Regions from separate parts of the Cellvibrio chitinivorans genome, predicted to be linked through region 3. Evidence: predicted binding sites of a transcription regulator. Region 3 holds the regulator's gene; each other region holds the start of a gene.
What was found. Region 3 encodes PhoB, which activates phosphate uptake and scavenging genes when phosphate is short. Its sites were predicted from a motif close to TGTCATAAANNTGTAACA; they were not measured.
Positions count from the first base shown of each region.

Region 1 (5,415 bases), 750 kb from region 3:
CTGCCCGCATGAGCATCACCTGCATCCAAATCCGCAAGGGATACACGGCCTGACAAGCGGCTGATGCTGTCGATATTCAAGCCGTGACGCGAGGTAATTTCGGTCAGCTCAGCGATCATCACCGCATCAATCTGACGCGCGAGCAAAGTGACTATGTGGCGGGTTTTGCCCTGCTGTTCAGCCCATTGCTCGTAACTGTCGGCAGCAATGGTTTGAAAGCGCACCTGAATTCCCAAGGGCTGGGTGGCTTGCTGAATCTGCTCCAGCAGCTGCGTGCGCGCATCGCCAACCACCGGCAACTCGATCAGAATGCCCAGCGCGAGGGTGTCATGGATGACCGCTTGGCCAATATCCAATACGCGGGCACCAGCACGCGCTAATACATGGGAAATTGCGCGGGTGACGCCGGGTTGGTCGTGGCCCGATGCGTTAATCAGTAGAATTTCGTTCACAAAGCCTCTCTCATCACAGAGCTTGCTATATAAAGGAGCCAAACCCGCCTCACCTTTCGGTCGCCGTGATGGTGTAAGCTGGGGGCGCTTGCGTAAAGACGCGCATTCTAGCGGAATTCAAAGCGCCTCACAGCAGCTTATCCAAGCGGGATTCAACGGCCATAGCGCCAGCCGCGTCTTAACGCATATGACTGACTTAGGCTAGAATGCGATTTCACGCGACAGTCGTAACAGTATGCGCGTGTGCCGCATCTCAAATCCCGACAGGAACCGGGGTTTTCCCAAGCAAGATGAACGCAACCAATAGAGCACGGACTTAACAACAAAATGGCATTGATCAAAACCTATCGCAGTTACCCACAACTCAGCCTCTGCAGCCTGTTGCTGCTCGCACTCGGCGTATTTGGCGCCTGGGCATACATTCATAACAGCGAACAAAATCAGCGCGAGCAGATTGGCCGCTACGGTCAAGTACTCGCCACCAGCGCCGCCCGTCAGGCGGTCAACGCGACCTTGCAACAAGACTTGGTTAGTTTGCAGGCGATATTGTTAGAAGTTGGCCAATATCCCAACGTAATCGGCGTGACCATCCACAACGTGGAAAACAAATTGCTGGTGCAAAACGGCTTTAAACCCAATCAGGAAATTACCGGCCGCCGCTACAGTTTTTCAGCGCCTATTGCACTGCACAATAATGTCGCCGGTTATTTGGAAGTGACGCTCGATGTGCCGCGCTACAGCGAGCGCGACTATCGCTTTTTTATGCTGTGGATGGCGGCGATTTTCTTCTCGCTGCTAGTGATCTGGTGGTCGATCCAACGCCAGTGGTGGTCGCAGCTCAAAGATAAGTTGCCCACCGCGAGCGAGATAGTCACCGCCGTGGTCGAGAAAATGCCCACCATTGAAGACGTACCAGAACCCGAGCCGGAATTACCCAAACAAGTATCAGTGCGTTTGAGTTTGAACATTCTCAACATGGGCAAGCTGTACCAACAATTAAACAGCGAAAGTTTTGCGATAGTACTGCGCCGTTTTGAAAAACAATTGCAGGGCGTACTGAATTTATACAGCGGCGAGCGCCAAATGTTATCGGGCGAAACCTTGATTATCGACTTCACTGGCGAAGCCTTTTACGAGTGCAGCTTCCGCGCCGCCTGCGCCGCGCAATTGCTCAATAGCCTCACATCCCAAAGCCCCAGCCCGCGTTTACATTTAGCGGCGGCAGTACATGAATTATCGGCGCCCGTCAGCTCCAACAAATCGCTGCTGAAAGATTTTGTGGTGCAACACAACAACTATTTAAAACCCGATAAAGGCGAAATCTTAATTAGCCAACGCTTGATCGACCACGACCTGCAAGAACACTTGGATATCGTCAGCGACAGCGGCAAATTAATCGGCCTAAAAGCGCCTTATGCAGCGCTGCTTGCGAAGCAGGAAGAGCAACTTGTAGGTGCCACTACGGCTTAGCACATTCTCTCAGTATGGATTCCGGTGTTGCTGGCGAGACCGTCTGCTGCATGGATGCAGCAGTCGAGCCTACATGGATGTATTCACGGCGCGTCTCGCTAGTAATACCGGAGTCCATACATCTCTCACCAAAGAAACATCGCCCCACTTTTCTGTCACACTTCTGCAATCATTCCATCACATAACCGTCACGCATCAGTCATAACCTTGCAGCATCGCCCATCGCAAGGTTGTGATTACCATGCTCAATATTGAACAATCGCTCAGTAACAAATTCCCCGGTTTTACCCAGCAGTCGCCCATAGTGCGCAACTCCACGCTCAGCATTTTGCGCAAGCTGACACACGAAAAAGAAATCAATGCATTTTTGCGCGAGCACGAAGGCAATCGCGGCATCGATTTTATTGACCGGATTTTTGAATATTTTAATTTCAGTTACAGCATTTCCCAGCGCGAGCGCAACAACATTCCATCACAAGGGCGCGTCATTATTATCGCCAATCATCCTATTGGATCACTCGATGGTTTAGCCTTGGTGCGCTTGGTTAGTGAAGTACGCAAAGACGTAAAAATTATCGCTAACGATATGCTGATGGCGTTTGAGCCACTGCACGATTTGTTACTGCCGCTCGACAATATGACGCGCGCCGCTTACAAACAAAGCTACAAAAATATTGTGCAAGCGTTGAATAACGAAGAGGCGATTATTATTTTCCCGGCGGGCGAAGTATCACGCGCTAGCCCAACTGGCATTAAAGACGGCAAATGGCAGGCAGGTTTTTTACACTTCGCGCGTAAAACCAAAGCGCCGCTGCTGCCGATATTTGTATCCGCTAAAAATTCCATGCTGTTTTACAGCGCCTCGATGATTTTCAAACCGCTCGCAACTGCTTTGCTCGCACACGAAATGTTTAACAAACACTCGGCCGAGATTAAATTCCGCGTGGGCGAATTGATTCCACATCACGCGCTGGAATCCGATCAGCTTGCCGACAAAGCACTGATTAAACGTTTGAAAAAACACGTGTATAAAATCGGCAAGGGAATCGCATCCAAAAAAAATCGCACGCCGGTTTTTGTGACCGAAAAAACCATCGCCCACCCGGAAGACCGCGCGGCATTAAAGAAAGAATTAAAAACGGCACAGGTGATTGGCAATACCCGCGACAATCACGTTATTTATTTGTGCGATTACGATCAACACCCCGTAGTGCTGCGTGAAATTGGCCGCTTGCGTGAACAGACTTTCCGCTTGGTAGGCGAAGGCACTGGCAGCCGCCGCGATCTGGATAAGTACGATCACTACTATCGCCACTTGGTGTTGTGGGATGAAGAAAAGCTGTGTATTGCAGGGGCGTATCGTTTGGGTGAATCACACAAATTGATGAAAAAGCGCGGCGCAAAATCGCTCTACACCGCTGAACTGTTTGATTTTAATTCATCGCTCACACCTTATTTGGAACAGGGCTTGGAATTAGGCCGCAGCTTTGTACACCCGGATTACTGGGGCAAAGCCAGTTTGGATTATTTGTGGCAAGGCTTGGGCGCGTATTTATCGCACCATCCGCAAGTGCGCTATGTATTTGGCCCGGTGAGCATGAGCGCACATTATCCAAAAGCGTTGCGCGATTTATTGGTGTTTTATTACGACCGTTATTATTCCATCAAAAATGCCAACGATGAAAGCCTCGCCGAAGGCAAACATTTGCATGAAATCGAAGAGGATGTACTGATCGATTTACAACATCGCTTTGCAAAATTGGATAGCGAACAAGGTTTCAATTTGTTGCAAGACGAATTTAAAAATCACGACTGCAAAATTCCGGTGTTGTTCAAACAATACGCAGGGCTTTACGAAGAAGGCGGCTACAACTTGCTCGCCTTCAGCGTAGATTCTGAATTCGGCAACTGCGTTGATGGACTCTTTATGGGCGATTTGAGCTGTATGAAGGCTGCAAAACGCGCGCGCTATTTGCCCGATGTGCCAACAACTAAAAAGACCGATGCAGAAATCGCAGTGGCTGTGTAAGCCTTATCAAACACAGAGCCTGCGCCTGTAACCACTGACTGCATCATGCTAAGCTCACTACCATTTCATCGAACTGGTAGTGAGCACTATGCATATTCATATTCTCGGCATCTGCGGCACTTTTATGGGCAGCCTCGCCCAACTCGCTAAAGAACTCGGCCACCGCGTCACTGGCAGCGATGCCAATGTCTACCCGCCCATGAGTACACAACTTGAGCAAGCGGGCATTGAGTTAATTCAAGGTTTTGATCCTGCCTATTTGCAGCCACCACATATGCCGACGCCGCCGGATTTGGTGATCATCGGCAATGCCATGAGCCGCGGCAACCCCAGTGTGGAATATGTGCTGGATAGCGGTATGGCCTACACCTCTGGCCCGCAATGGCTGCGCGATCATGTACTGCAAGGCAAATGGGTTTTGGCCGTTGCGGGTACTCACGGGAAAACTACAACCTCATCCATGCTTGCATGGATTCTGCAATACGCAGGTATGGAGCCAGGTTATTTAATTGGCGGCGTTACCAAAAATTTCCCCACCTCTGCACGCTTGGGTGGCACACCATTTTTTGTGGTAGAGGCCGATGAATATGACAGCGCCTTTTTTGATAAGCGCTCCAAATTTGTTCACTACAATGCACGCACGGTGATTTTAAATAATCTGGAATATGACCACGCCGATATTTTCCCCGACCTCGCTGCCATCCAAAAACAATTCCATCATTTAGTGCGCACGGTTCCCAACAACGGCTTATTAATTTCGCCGACGAATGACAAAGCACTCGCCGACGTTATCCAACAAGGCTGCTGGACACCGCAACAACAATTTTCCGTAATCGATAGTGAAAAATCAGCAGAAGAAAATAAAGCCGAGTGGCAAGCGCGGTTAATTAATCCAGACGGCTCTGCATTTGCAGTGCTGCATAATGGCGAAGAAGTTGCACAAATTAATTGGGCACAAACCGGCATTCACAGCGTCAACAACGGTTTGGCCGCAATGATCGCCGCACGTCATGTCGGCGTAACACCTGAACACTCAGCAAAAGCATTGGAGCAATTCGCCGGTGTAAAACGCCGCATGGAATTGCTCGCCGATGTACACAGCATTAGAGTCTACGACGACTTTGCACATCACCCTACCGCGATCAAAACCACCCTCGCCGGTTTGCGCGCAAAAGTGGGCGACGAAAAAATCATCGCCATTATCGAACCCCGCTCCAACACCATGCGCATGGGCGTACACAAAAACGCGCTCAACAAAAGCATCACCGACGCCGACGATGTTCTTTGGTATCAACCAGCCAATGTCGATTGGGCAATGGACGAAGTCGTCAACAAAAGCCCCGTTCCCGCAAAACTGCTGCGCGACCTGGACGAATTAATTCACACTGCTATTTCCATCAGCGAACCTAATACACATATTGTGATTATGAGTAATGGCGGGTTTGGTGGAGTACATCAGAAGTT
Region 1 is NZ_JAYKKN010000001.1:1,510,132-1,515,546, reverse strand. Features, by position in the region: gene serB (phosphoserine phosphatase SerB) at 1-452, opposite strand, end outside; gene SPL68_RS06390 (hypothetical protein) at 780-1,922, shown strand; gene SPL68_RS06385 (hypothetical protein) at 1,912-2,040, opposite strand; gene olsF (bifunctional ornithine lipid synthase OlsF) at 2,164-3,951, shown strand; gene mpl (UDP-N-acetylmuramate:L-alanyl-gamma-D-glutamyl-meso-diaminopimelate ligase) at 4,040-5,415, shown strand, end outside.
Region 1: olsF (bifunctional ornithine lipid synthase OlsF) is a predicted target of PhoB. The motif match lies at 2,076-2,093, and genes of this name have one in related genera.

Region 2 (5,415 bases), 320 kb from region 3:
CACTGGCACTACCCCCAGCATCCACACCTTGCAACAGGTGATCAACCTCGCTTATGTCGCGCTCTGCGAATATCTGGGGCCGATCAAAGCCGACCAAATCCTGCAAAACACCGTCAGCCGCGTGCAAAAAGCTCACCCCCAAAATAACGTCCGCAGCCTGCTCTAAGCGGCAGGCCACGCGCACTTGGTTATAAGCACCTAACTAATAAGCATTAGCCAGACTCCTTTTAGGCTGTTAGCCTGCGCGACCTGTTTATTTATCAACACTTTAGCTGCCTGACTTGGCGAGTTTTCCATCGCTGGCGTGCCGCTTTTTGGTATCGAGTTTTATGGATTTTCAACTGGGTTATATAGTCGCCGGATTGGTGGTGGGCTTTATCGTAGGCATGACCGGCGTGGGCGGCGGATCGCTAATGACGCCCATTCTTCTCTATTTCGGCGTCAGCCCCGCCAATGCTGTAGGCACAGATTTGCTCTACGCGGCGATCACCAAAGCAGGCGGCATTCACGTCCACCACAAAAAGAAAAATATCGATTGGAAGATCACCGGCGAACTGGCGCTTGGCAGCCTGCCCGCTGCGGCTATTACTCTGTGGGTGCTACACAGCATCAAGCTCGATACCGACACGCTCAACAGTGTGATCAAAACCACCTTGGGTTACGCGCTGGTATTTACTGCTGTCGCGATTCTGTTCAAACGCAAGATTTTTGATTACAGCCAGAAAAACAACAGCTGGATCACCCGCATGACCCGCCAGCAGCAGATGATCGCCACCGTCCTGACCGGCATACTGCTCGGCGCGGTAGTGACCCTGACCTCTATCGGCGCTGGCGCCTTGGGTACTGTCGCCCTGTTTATGCTCTACCCATTGCTCCCAACCGTACGTTTGGTCGGCACCGAAATCGCCCACGCCGTACCGCTCACACTGGTAGCAGGCATGGGTCACGCCGGTTTAGGTAATGTAGATTGGCATTTGCTCGCCAACTTATTGATCGGTTCACTGCCCGGCATTTATATCGGCAGTCACCTCGCCAACCGCGTCGCCGACCACTATTTGCGCCCGGCACTGGCGATTATGTTGGTGTTTGTGGGGATTAAACTGCTGGTTTGATTGGCGCACGACACCCCTCTCCCACAGGTGGGAGAGGGAGCAATAAAAATGGCGACTCATTGGTCGCCATTTTTATTTGTCTCAGGAAAATTGTTTTCACTTAACCCGCTTTTTCCGGCGGCGGTGCGACGCGCAACACCTCTTCCAAGGTCGTCAGACCCGCAGCGATTTTCTGCGCGCCCGACAAGCGCAAAGTGCGCATCCCCTCTTTCATTGCCAGTTTACGCAGTTCTTGCAGGTTGCAGTCGGCGGTGACTTTTTCTTTGAGCGATTCCGACAGCATCAGAATTTCATACAAGCCCTGTCGCCCCATATAGCCGGTATTGCGACATTCCAAACAACCCACGGGGCGATAAATTTTTGCCGGCACTTGTACTTTCCAAGGCGCGACCAACTCTTGCCAATCGCTCTGGCTGATTTGGCCTTCCTCTTTGCAGTGCGGGCAAAGAGTGCGCACCAAACGCTGCGCCATCACACCCAACATAGTGGCGTTGATCAGATAAGACGGAATACCCAAATCCAGCATACGCGCCACGGTTGAGGGGGCATCGTTGGTATGAACGGTGGAGAGCACCAAGTGGCCGGTAAGCGCCGCTTGCACTGCCATTTGCGCGGTTTCCAAATCGCGGATCTCACCCACCATAATGATGTCCGGGTCCTGCCGCATCAGGCTGCGAATACCAGCGGCGAAATTCAGCCCAATCTTGTGATGCACCTGGGTCTGATTGAAAGTCTCTTCCACCATCTCAATCGGATCTTCAATGGTGCTGACGTTCACCTCGTCAGTCGCCACCTGCCGCAGCGATGAATAAAGCGTGGTGGTCTTACCGGAACCAGTCGGGCCGGTCACCAGCAAAATGCCGTTGGGGCGAGTGAGCATGGAATTCCAGCGGTTGTAGTCATCGCCCACCAAACCCAAGTCACTAAAGCTGCGCTGCAAGACTTCCGGATCGAAAATACGCATCACCAGTTTTTCGCCAAAGGCGGTCGGCAGAGTAGACATACGCAGTTCGATTTCGCTGCCGTCGTTGCGGCGGGTTTTGATGCGGCCATCCTGCGGTTTGCGCTTTTCGGCAATATCCATGCGCGCCAACACCTTGAAGCGGCTGGTCACGCCGGTAGACACATTGGCGGGCAGCTCGTAGACGTAATGCAAAACACCATCAATACGGAAGCGGATGCGCCCGACTTCCCTGCGTGGCTCTATGTGAATATCCGAGGCGCGCTGGTCGTAGGCGTATTGCAGCAGCCAATCGACGATTTTGACTATGTGCTGGTCGTTGGCATCCGGGTCGCTCGCTTTGCCCAGTTCGACCAACTGCTCAAAGTTGGTGATAGCCGAGGCGGCAGTCGCCCCGCTGGCACCAGAGACGGAGCGCGCGAGGGTATAAAACTCCACCATAAAGCGTTCGATGTCGGCGGGATTGGCCACCACGCGCTTCACTGCGCGGCGCGCCACATGCTCCACCTGCGGCTCCCAGCCCGCCATAAACGGCTGGGTACAGGCGACGACCACATGATCAGCTTCGACTTTTACACAGAGGATGCCGTGGCGTTTGGCGAAGGCGTAACTCATCACCTCGGTGCATTTGGCCACGTCGATTTTCATCGCATCTATATGGAATAGCGGCAGCTTGGCTTTGTTGGCCAGCCATTCGGTGAGCACATCGCCATTGAGACTGTGACCGGGGCGCTGCACATCGTCCAAATTCTGGCTGGCAATGTAAGCCAGCGGGTGCATGATCGCCTGTTCACGGGTGCGCGAGGCGCCCAACAGCATATTGGCATCGGCCTGTTTCAGGCGCCCGTCGGCGACCAAATCCTGAATCAACCCGCGCAAATCCAATACCCGATCCAACACCATCTTATTATTCCTGTTTATCTGTAAAAGGAGATCGGCTGATTGTAGCGCCTCCGCCGCCGAGCGTCTGCCCAGCACTGCTCAGGTTGGGCTCAGGCTGGTATTTCCGGTGGCAGCAGCTAGGCTCAAGACACGAAGCAGGACGAAAATCACCCAAATCAAGACATTATTTATACACCCGCATAAAAAATAGTCATGAAAACACCATAAAAATGTCACAAAGCAGCGTGACCCTGAGGGATGATCTTTTTATACTGCGCGCACTTTTAACCGGAGGGGTCGTTGATGCCTTTTGCAAATCTGTCAAATCTGTTTGGCCGTTCACCCATCAAGCCGATGCAAGAGCATATGGCACTTGCGATTAAAGCCGCCTCGGAATTGGTGGGTTTCTTTGAAGCCGTCACCAGCGACGACTGGGAGCGCGCAAGCGACATCCAAAAGAGCGTGGTCAAGTATGAAAACGAGGCCGACGAGATCAAAAAGCATCTGCGCCTGCACTTGCCCAAGAGCTTGTTCCTGCCGGTACCGCGCACGGACTTGCTGGAATTGCTGACCATGCAAGACCGCATCCCCAACCGCGCCAAAGACATCGCCGGCATCATCATGGGCCGTCGCATGGCGATTCCCGCCAGCATGAAAGACCAAATGAACGAATTTGTCCGCTCAAGCGTCGCCGCTGCCGAACAAGCACTGACCGCGATTAATGAGTTGGATGAACTGCTCGAAACCGGATTTAGCGGGCGCGAGCTGGTAGTAGTAGAAAACATGATCAAGGAGTTGGACATACTGGAAGAAAAAGCCGATCAACTTGAGATTGGCGTACGTACCTCCCTCTTTGCCCTTGAAGCCCAACTACCACCGGTAGACGTGATGTTCCTCTACAACATCATCGATTGGGTGGGTGATATCGCCAACCGCGCCCATGATGTAGGCGGCCGCTTACAACTGCTGCTGGCACATTAATCCTGTTTAGATTGGGGAATCCACAATGACTTTATTAGCTGAACACGGCCAAACGCTGTTCGTACTGGCCTGTGTCTTCGGTTTGTTTATGGCCTGGGGTATAGGTGCCAACGATGTGTCCAATGCGATGGGCACCTCAGTTGGTTCGCGCGCACTCACCATGAAACAAGCCATCATTATCGCGATGGTATTTGAATTTACCGGTGCCTATCTCGCCGGCGGCGAAGTAACTGAAACCATTCGCAGCGGTATCGTCGATGTTGCAGTCATGGTCGATCACCCCGACCTGTTCATTTTCGGCATGCTGTCATCGCTGTTGGCAGCCGGTAGCTGGCTATTAATCGCCAGTATCCTCGGCTGGCCGGTATCGACCACTCACTCAATCGTGGGCGCGATCATCGGATTTGCAGCGGTCGGTATCTCGGTGGATTCGGTGCAATGGGGCCAAGTCTGGGGCATTGTTGCCAGCTGGGTTACCTCGCCACTCGTGGCGGGCATTATCTCCTTCTGGATTTTCCGCTCGGTGCAACACCTGATTCTGGATACAGAAGATCCGTTCGCCAATGCCAAGCGCTACATTCCTTTTTACATGTTTGCGGTGGGGTTTTTCCTGTCGATGGTGACCATTCTCAAAGGTCTGAAACATGTTCTGAAGTCTCACCATTTTGAACTTAATTTCCTGCAAGCCATGATGATTGCCACTGTTATTGGAGCAATTGTTGCTGCTATAGGCATCTTCCTGTTAAGCCGGATTACCCCGGATGCCACTGCTGACAAACACAACCGTTTCTCCAGTGTTGAGCGCGTATTTGGTGTACTGATGATTTTCACTGCCTGCGCCATGGCGTTTGCGCACGGCTCCAACGACGTAGCCAATGCAGTTGGCCCAATGGCAGCTGTGGTTAGTGTGATCCAGTCTGGCGCGGTGGGCGCCAAGGCAGCGGTAGCGCCCTGGATTCTGCTGCTCGGCGGAGTCGGGATAGTGGTGGGGCTGGCGACTTACGGTTACAAGGTGATGGTCACTATCGGCAAAAAAATCACCGAACTGACCCCCAGCCGTGGCTTTGCCGCCGAAATGGCAGCCGCTGCGACTGTAGTAATCGCCTCGGGAATTGGCTTGCCCATCTCTACCACCCACACTTTGGTAGGCGCGGTACTCGGCGTTGGCTTGGCGCGCGGTATCGGCGCATTAAACCTGCGTGTGATTGGCGGCATCTTCGCCTCTTGGCTGATTACGCTGCCTGCGGGCGCGGGTCTGTCGATCCTGTTCTTCTTCTTTTTCAAAGGCGTGTTCTACTAAGCTAAACCTTAGCGCGCAACAAAAAGCCCGAGCCGGTTCGCTGCCTCGGGCTTTTTGTTGTCTGGATTTCGCGGCAAACTTGCAATTTGGGGCGCAATCGCCGATAACGATAAACCACATCGAAACCGATCCGGTCTTACATCGAATAGAGTCATGAACATGGATTTCAAGCGCTACCA
Region 2 is NZ_JAYKKN010000001.1:1,084,452-1,089,866, reverse strand. Features, by position in the region: gene SPL68_RS04590 (hypothetical protein) at 1-166, shown strand, start outside; gene SPL68_RS04585 (sulfite exporter TauE/SafE family protein) at 330-1,112, shown strand; gene tfpB (type IV pilus assembly ATPase TfpB) at 1,213-2,976, opposite strand; gene SPL68_RS04575 (TIGR00153 family protein) at 3,259-3,936, shown strand; gene SPL68_RS04570 (inorganic phosphate transporter) at 3,962-5,236, shown strand; gene argE (acetylornithine deacetylase) at 5,390-5,415, shown strand, end outside.
Region 2: SPL68_RS04575 (TIGR00153 family protein) is a predicted target of PhoB. The motif match lies at 3,176-3,193, and genes of this name have one in related genera.

Region 3 (5,415 bases):
ACGATTCCGGCAACTTGTTGCTGCACTTGCGCCAATGCCTGAGTGATGCTGGTTGCGCCTACAAAAACTTGATCTTCCAATACATCGGCAACGGTTTCGATCAGGTTTTGCAATACGGTGAGCTGGGTAGGATCATTCACATCCAGTCCGAGATCGTCAAAGGTGCCTTCACCGCCGAGACTATCCAAAAAGTTTTGATATGCCGCAGTTGAAGCAAGGCTAACTTCCAAGTCTTCGCTGGTGGTAGGGGTTAACAGTAGATCGCTGCTTTCAAACACATTCTCGCCTGGTTGGAAGACCGTGATAGGACCGTTCAGGTCGGCAACTACGATACAGTCAAGCTGTGGGTAGCCGGGTACGTTGATAGACCAGGAACCGTCTGCGTTTTGGGAGGAGTTATTTTCATCCAGTGGGATGGTTTCAAGCACATTGCCCGCAAGATCAACAACGACTACAGCCAGTTGATTGAGCGGCAGAATCTCTTCAGTTTTATGTGCTTTGGCACTGCGGCCGGTTTTAGCGAGTGCTGCAACATCATCCAGCTCGGGTGAGCTGATTGTTACCGTGAAGGTGGTAGTCCCTGCAGCGGCAGAGCTGCTGGAATTGGAACTGCTGTTGTTCAGGCTGGAGCTGCTGTCCATGCTTGAACTGCTGCTATTGATCGAGCTGCTGGACACAACAGAACTGCTTGCGACTGAGCTGGAGCTGGTGGCTACCGGGCTGGAAGATGAAGACGTCGTCGGGGTAGAGCTGATAGTGCCACCGGTCTGGCTGGAGCTGCTCTCCATGCTGGAACTGTTAGCATCGCTTGAACTGGAACTGCTGGCCTCAACAGAGCTGTTCTCTACTGAGCTGGAGCTGGCTTCTACTACGCTGGAAGATGAGGAGGTAGCTGGGGCGCTGGAAGTTACTGAAGATATAGAGCTGGAACTAGAGCTGATGGGAGCCACGCTGCTGGTTGGCGCAGATGACTTATTACCACCGCCGCTACCGCCTCCACCACAGGCGACCAAGGTCATTACAGATACAGAAATTAGCCCAAATTTAAATTTATTAGTCATAAAAACTCCTGTTTTGATAGTAGGAACCGTGCATTTTACACATATTTTATGCGACACAGTTCTATAACTTAGCCCAGAAATAAGCGCTTGTTAGATCAAAAAAGGTACTTTTGGGGATATCTATAGCTAATGGTTTTAGCGCCAAACCTGAATTGGCTGTCTATTGGTTTCTATTCCTGCAGCGGAAAAACACAGATAAATACGCTGCCTTTGCCTACTTCACTGGTGATTTTCAGCTCGGCTTCGTGGCGCATCAATACGTGTTTTACAATCGCCAAGCCTAACCCCGTGCCGCCGGTGCCGCTGTTGCGGCTGGCATCAACGCGGTAGAAGCGTTCGGTCAGGCGTGGGATGTGCTGGGCTTCAATGCCCGGGCCGTTATCGCTGACGGAAATGTAAAAGTGTTTTTGATCCTGCCATAGCAGAATGCTCACCTTGCCTTCATTGGGGGTGTATTTGATGGCGTTGGTGACCAGATTGGAGAAGGCGCTGTGCAGCTCCTTTTCATTGCCCGACAGCATCAGCGGTTTAGTGGTGTTGTTGCAGATCAGCGTCAGCTGCTGGGATTTGTCTTTGCTCAGCACATCCGCCTCGCTTTTGACGATGGTGAGCAGCTGTTCAATATTGATCGGCTTGTGATTGTGCCCTGCTTCTGTCGTCTCAAGCTTGGAGAGCACCAGCAGGTCGTTGATCAGTAGCGACATGCGCTTGGCCTGCTGCATCATTTGTTGCAGGGGTTTATCCCAGCTGGGGGTGGTGTTGTTATCGGCGAGGGTTTCCACATAGCCGTTGATCACCGTCAGCGGGGTGCGCAGTTCGTGGGAGACGTTGGCGATAAAGTCCTGTCGCATCTGTTCGAGGTTATGTAGTTGCGTCACATCGCGTACCACAATCAAGCGCTCGCCTTTGCCAAATTGGGTGATCTGGAATTGCAGGTGGCGGGAGTTAAAGCGCGGCGATGGCAGCTCCAGCGGTTCGCTGAAATTGCCCTCTTCAAAATAGGCGACAAATCTGGGGTGGCGGATAAAGTTGATTACCGACTGCCCCTGATCTTTGGCGTGCAGCGCGAGCATGCGGTGCGCCGCCGGGTTCCAAAAGTCCAAATGGCCGCGCGCATCCAGAATCAGTAGACCGTCTTTGAGTGCCGAGCTGATCTCCTGAATCCGTTTGATCACCGCTTGCAGGTTTTCTTTTTCATCGCGCTGTTGTTTTTGCAGCTTGTAGATATTGTCGAAAATCTGCCCCCAAATGCCGCTGGCTTCGGGCGGGTATTCAGTCTGCTGGGACACAATCCATTGGTTGAGGCGGCGCATCTGGCGCAACATCAGCAGGATGAAAATGACGCAGCCGATCAGCAACCAAACAGCAATATTGCCGGTAACAAAGCCGATCAGGCTGCAAATGGCGAGGATAATGAGAATGCGCTGGAGTTCAGCGCTGAAACCTTTTAACAAGACCGACAACCTCGTGGCACATAGCGGTAGCAAGGTCGGGGCACCGCTGTAAGACCGTCTGAGACATGGATGTCGAAGATGAGCCTACAGGGATGTATTCACGGCGTGTCTTGCAGTGGTGTCCCGACTTTGCGACGAATTCAGTGAATCAGGCTTCGATACGGGTAGAGAAACGATAACCGGTACCGCGCACTGTCTGGATCAGGTCTTCGTGGCCATCCACAGTCAGGGCTTTGCGCAGGCGGCGGATATGCACATCAACCGTGCGCTCTTCCACATACACATTGCCGCCCCAGACGTGATCCAGTAACTGGCTGCGAGTATAGGCTCTTTCCTGATGGGTCAGGAAAAATTCCAGTAAACGATATTCGGTCGGGCCCATATCCACCGACTGGTCATTAATAGTGACGCGGTGGCTGGCGGGGTCGAGGCAGAGACCTTGCACGGTAATCGGTGCGGAGGTGATTTGTGGATCGGCGCGGCGCAATACCGCTTTCAGGCGGGCAACCAGTTCGCGCGGCGAGAAAGGCTTGGTGATGTAATCATCCGCGCCCACTTCCAGACCTTGAATCTTGTTGTCTTCCTCGCCTTTGGCGGTAAGCATGATGATCGGGATATTCACGGTCACTTCATCGCGCTTTAAGCGGCGCGCCAATTCGATCCCGCTGGTGCCGGGCATCATCCAGTCGAGCAGAATCAAATCGGGTTTTTCATCGATAATCAGGCCGTGAGCATCCTGGGCATTGCTCGCTTCCATGACATGATATTCGGCCATTTCCAAGGCCACGCGCAGCATATCGCGGATTGCAGATTCATCATCAACGATAAGGATTTTACGACCGGTCATATAAGTTCTACCTGAAATAACAGCTGAATGCCGCACAGTTTTGTGAAGCTAATGTTGCAGAGTATTAAATAATTTCAGTGTTACAAATTTATGACAGTGTAAACATTTCGCAAAAAAGTGTTATCGCGCTAGTTCTTTTAATAAAGCCTGATGAAAACGCTCTGGCGCTTGGATTTGTGGCGAGTGGCCTAAATCCGCGAAGTTAACCAGTGTCGCACGTGGAATGGCTTGCGCTGTTAAACGCCCGAGTTTTTTATAGTTGCCCAAGGTTTTTTGCAGCTCAGGGGGTGCGGCGTCTTTGCCTAAGGCGGTATTGTCTAGCTCACCAATCAAGAGCAATGTCGGCATTTTCAGTTGCGGGAATTCGTAAACCACCGGCTGGCTCATAATCATGTCGGCGGTCAGCGCCGAATTCCACGCCACCAGCTCCTTGCCTTTGCCGCGATACATGCCCGCCTGCATCTCCACCCATTGGTCAAACTCCGGGCGCCACTTGCCAGCGTAATAAGTCGATAACTGATACTTGCGGATGCCCTCGGCGCTGGTATTCAGATCGCGTTTGTACCAGTCATCCACACTGCGATAAGGCACGCCCAGTGCTTTCCAATCCTCAAGGCCGATGGGGTTTACCATCACCAGTTGTTCGGTTTGCTGCGGGTACATAAGCGCAAAGCGGGTGGCGAGCATGCCGCCCATGGAGTGCCCCATCACCGTGACTTGATTGACGCCGATAGAGTCGAGCAACGCGCGGGTATTTGCCGCTAACTGCTGGAAACTGAATTGATAATGCGCAGGTTTGCTGGATTTGCAAAAGCCGATCTGGTCGGCCGTCACTACGCGATAGCCTGCATCTACCAGCGCCTTGATCGTCCCTACCCAGGTCGCGGCGCAGAAGTTTTTGCCGTGCATCAACACCAGCGTACGGCCATTTGGCTGCGCGGGTTTGATATCCATGTACACCATTTCCAGCGCTTGCTGCTGGGATTCAAACGCGAAGGTTTTGGTGGGATAAGGGTATTCAAACCCTTCCAAGCGCGGACCATAAACGGCGGGTTCGGCAGCTTTGGCCAAGGCGGCGGTAGTGCTAGTGATCAGCAGCGAAAGACATAACCAGAACTTCATAGTTCGTCCTCTGTGGTGATGATGGGGTTGGGGTGAATTCAGGCGGCTACTCAAGCCGCCGCAGGCGTTTGACGGAGCGCGTAATCTGCGACCAGACCGACAAATACCGCTACGCCGACCCAGTTGTTATTGAGGAAGGCTTTAAAGCAGTCCTCGCGTTTGCGGAAGCGGATCAGCCATTGTTGATAGGCAAAGAGTGCGGCTGCGACTACCAATCCCAAATAATACAAGCCGCCTAATTCAAAGCGGTTGCCGACCAACACCAGCGCATAAATCGTCATTAGCTGGAGCACACCGGTCATCAGACGATCCTGCTCGCCAAACAAAATCGCGGTGGATTTGACGCCAATTTTCAGGTCGTCATCGCGGTCAACCATCGCATAAAAGGTGTCGTAGGCGACTGTCCAGAGCACTGTTGCCAAATAGATCAGCCAAATTCCCTGCTGTAATTCGCCCGCTTCGGCGGCGTAGGCCATGGGAATTCCCCAGGCGAAGGCTGCGCCTAAAAACACTTGAGGTAGATGGGTGTGGCGTTTCATAAAAGGGTAGCAGAAAGCCAGAATCAGCCCGCCGACCGAGAGTTTGATGGTGAGCGGATCGGTCATCAGTACCAGCCCGAAGGCGATCAGGCAGAGGGCGACAAACAGGCCGAGCGCCTCTTTGCTGGATACCGCGCCAGTGGCGAGCGGTCGGTTTTGAGTGCGTTTGACCTTGCCGTCGATTTTACGGTCGGCAAAGTCGTTGATCACACAGCCAGCGGCGCGCATCACGATCACGCCCAGAGTAAAAATCACCAGATTTTTGATGCTGGGCACACCTTTAGCGGCAATCCACAGGCTCCACAGGGTTGGCCAGAGCAATAGCAAGGTGCCAATCGGGCGATCCATACGCATCAGGCGCCAATAGATGGCGGCTTTTTGTTGCAGTTGGC
Region 3 is NZ_JAYKKN010000001.1:762,865-768,279, forward strand. Features, by position in the region: gene SPL68_RS03235 (hypothetical protein) at 1-1,061, opposite strand, end outside; gene phoR (phosphate regulon sensor histidine kinase PhoR) at 1,232-2,515, opposite strand; gene phoB (phosphate regulon transcriptional regulator PhoB) at 2,664-3,362, opposite strand; gene SPL68_RS03250 (alpha/beta fold hydrolase) at 3,483-4,484, opposite strand; gene ubiA (4-hydroxybenzoate octaprenyltransferase) at 4,535-5,410, opposite strand.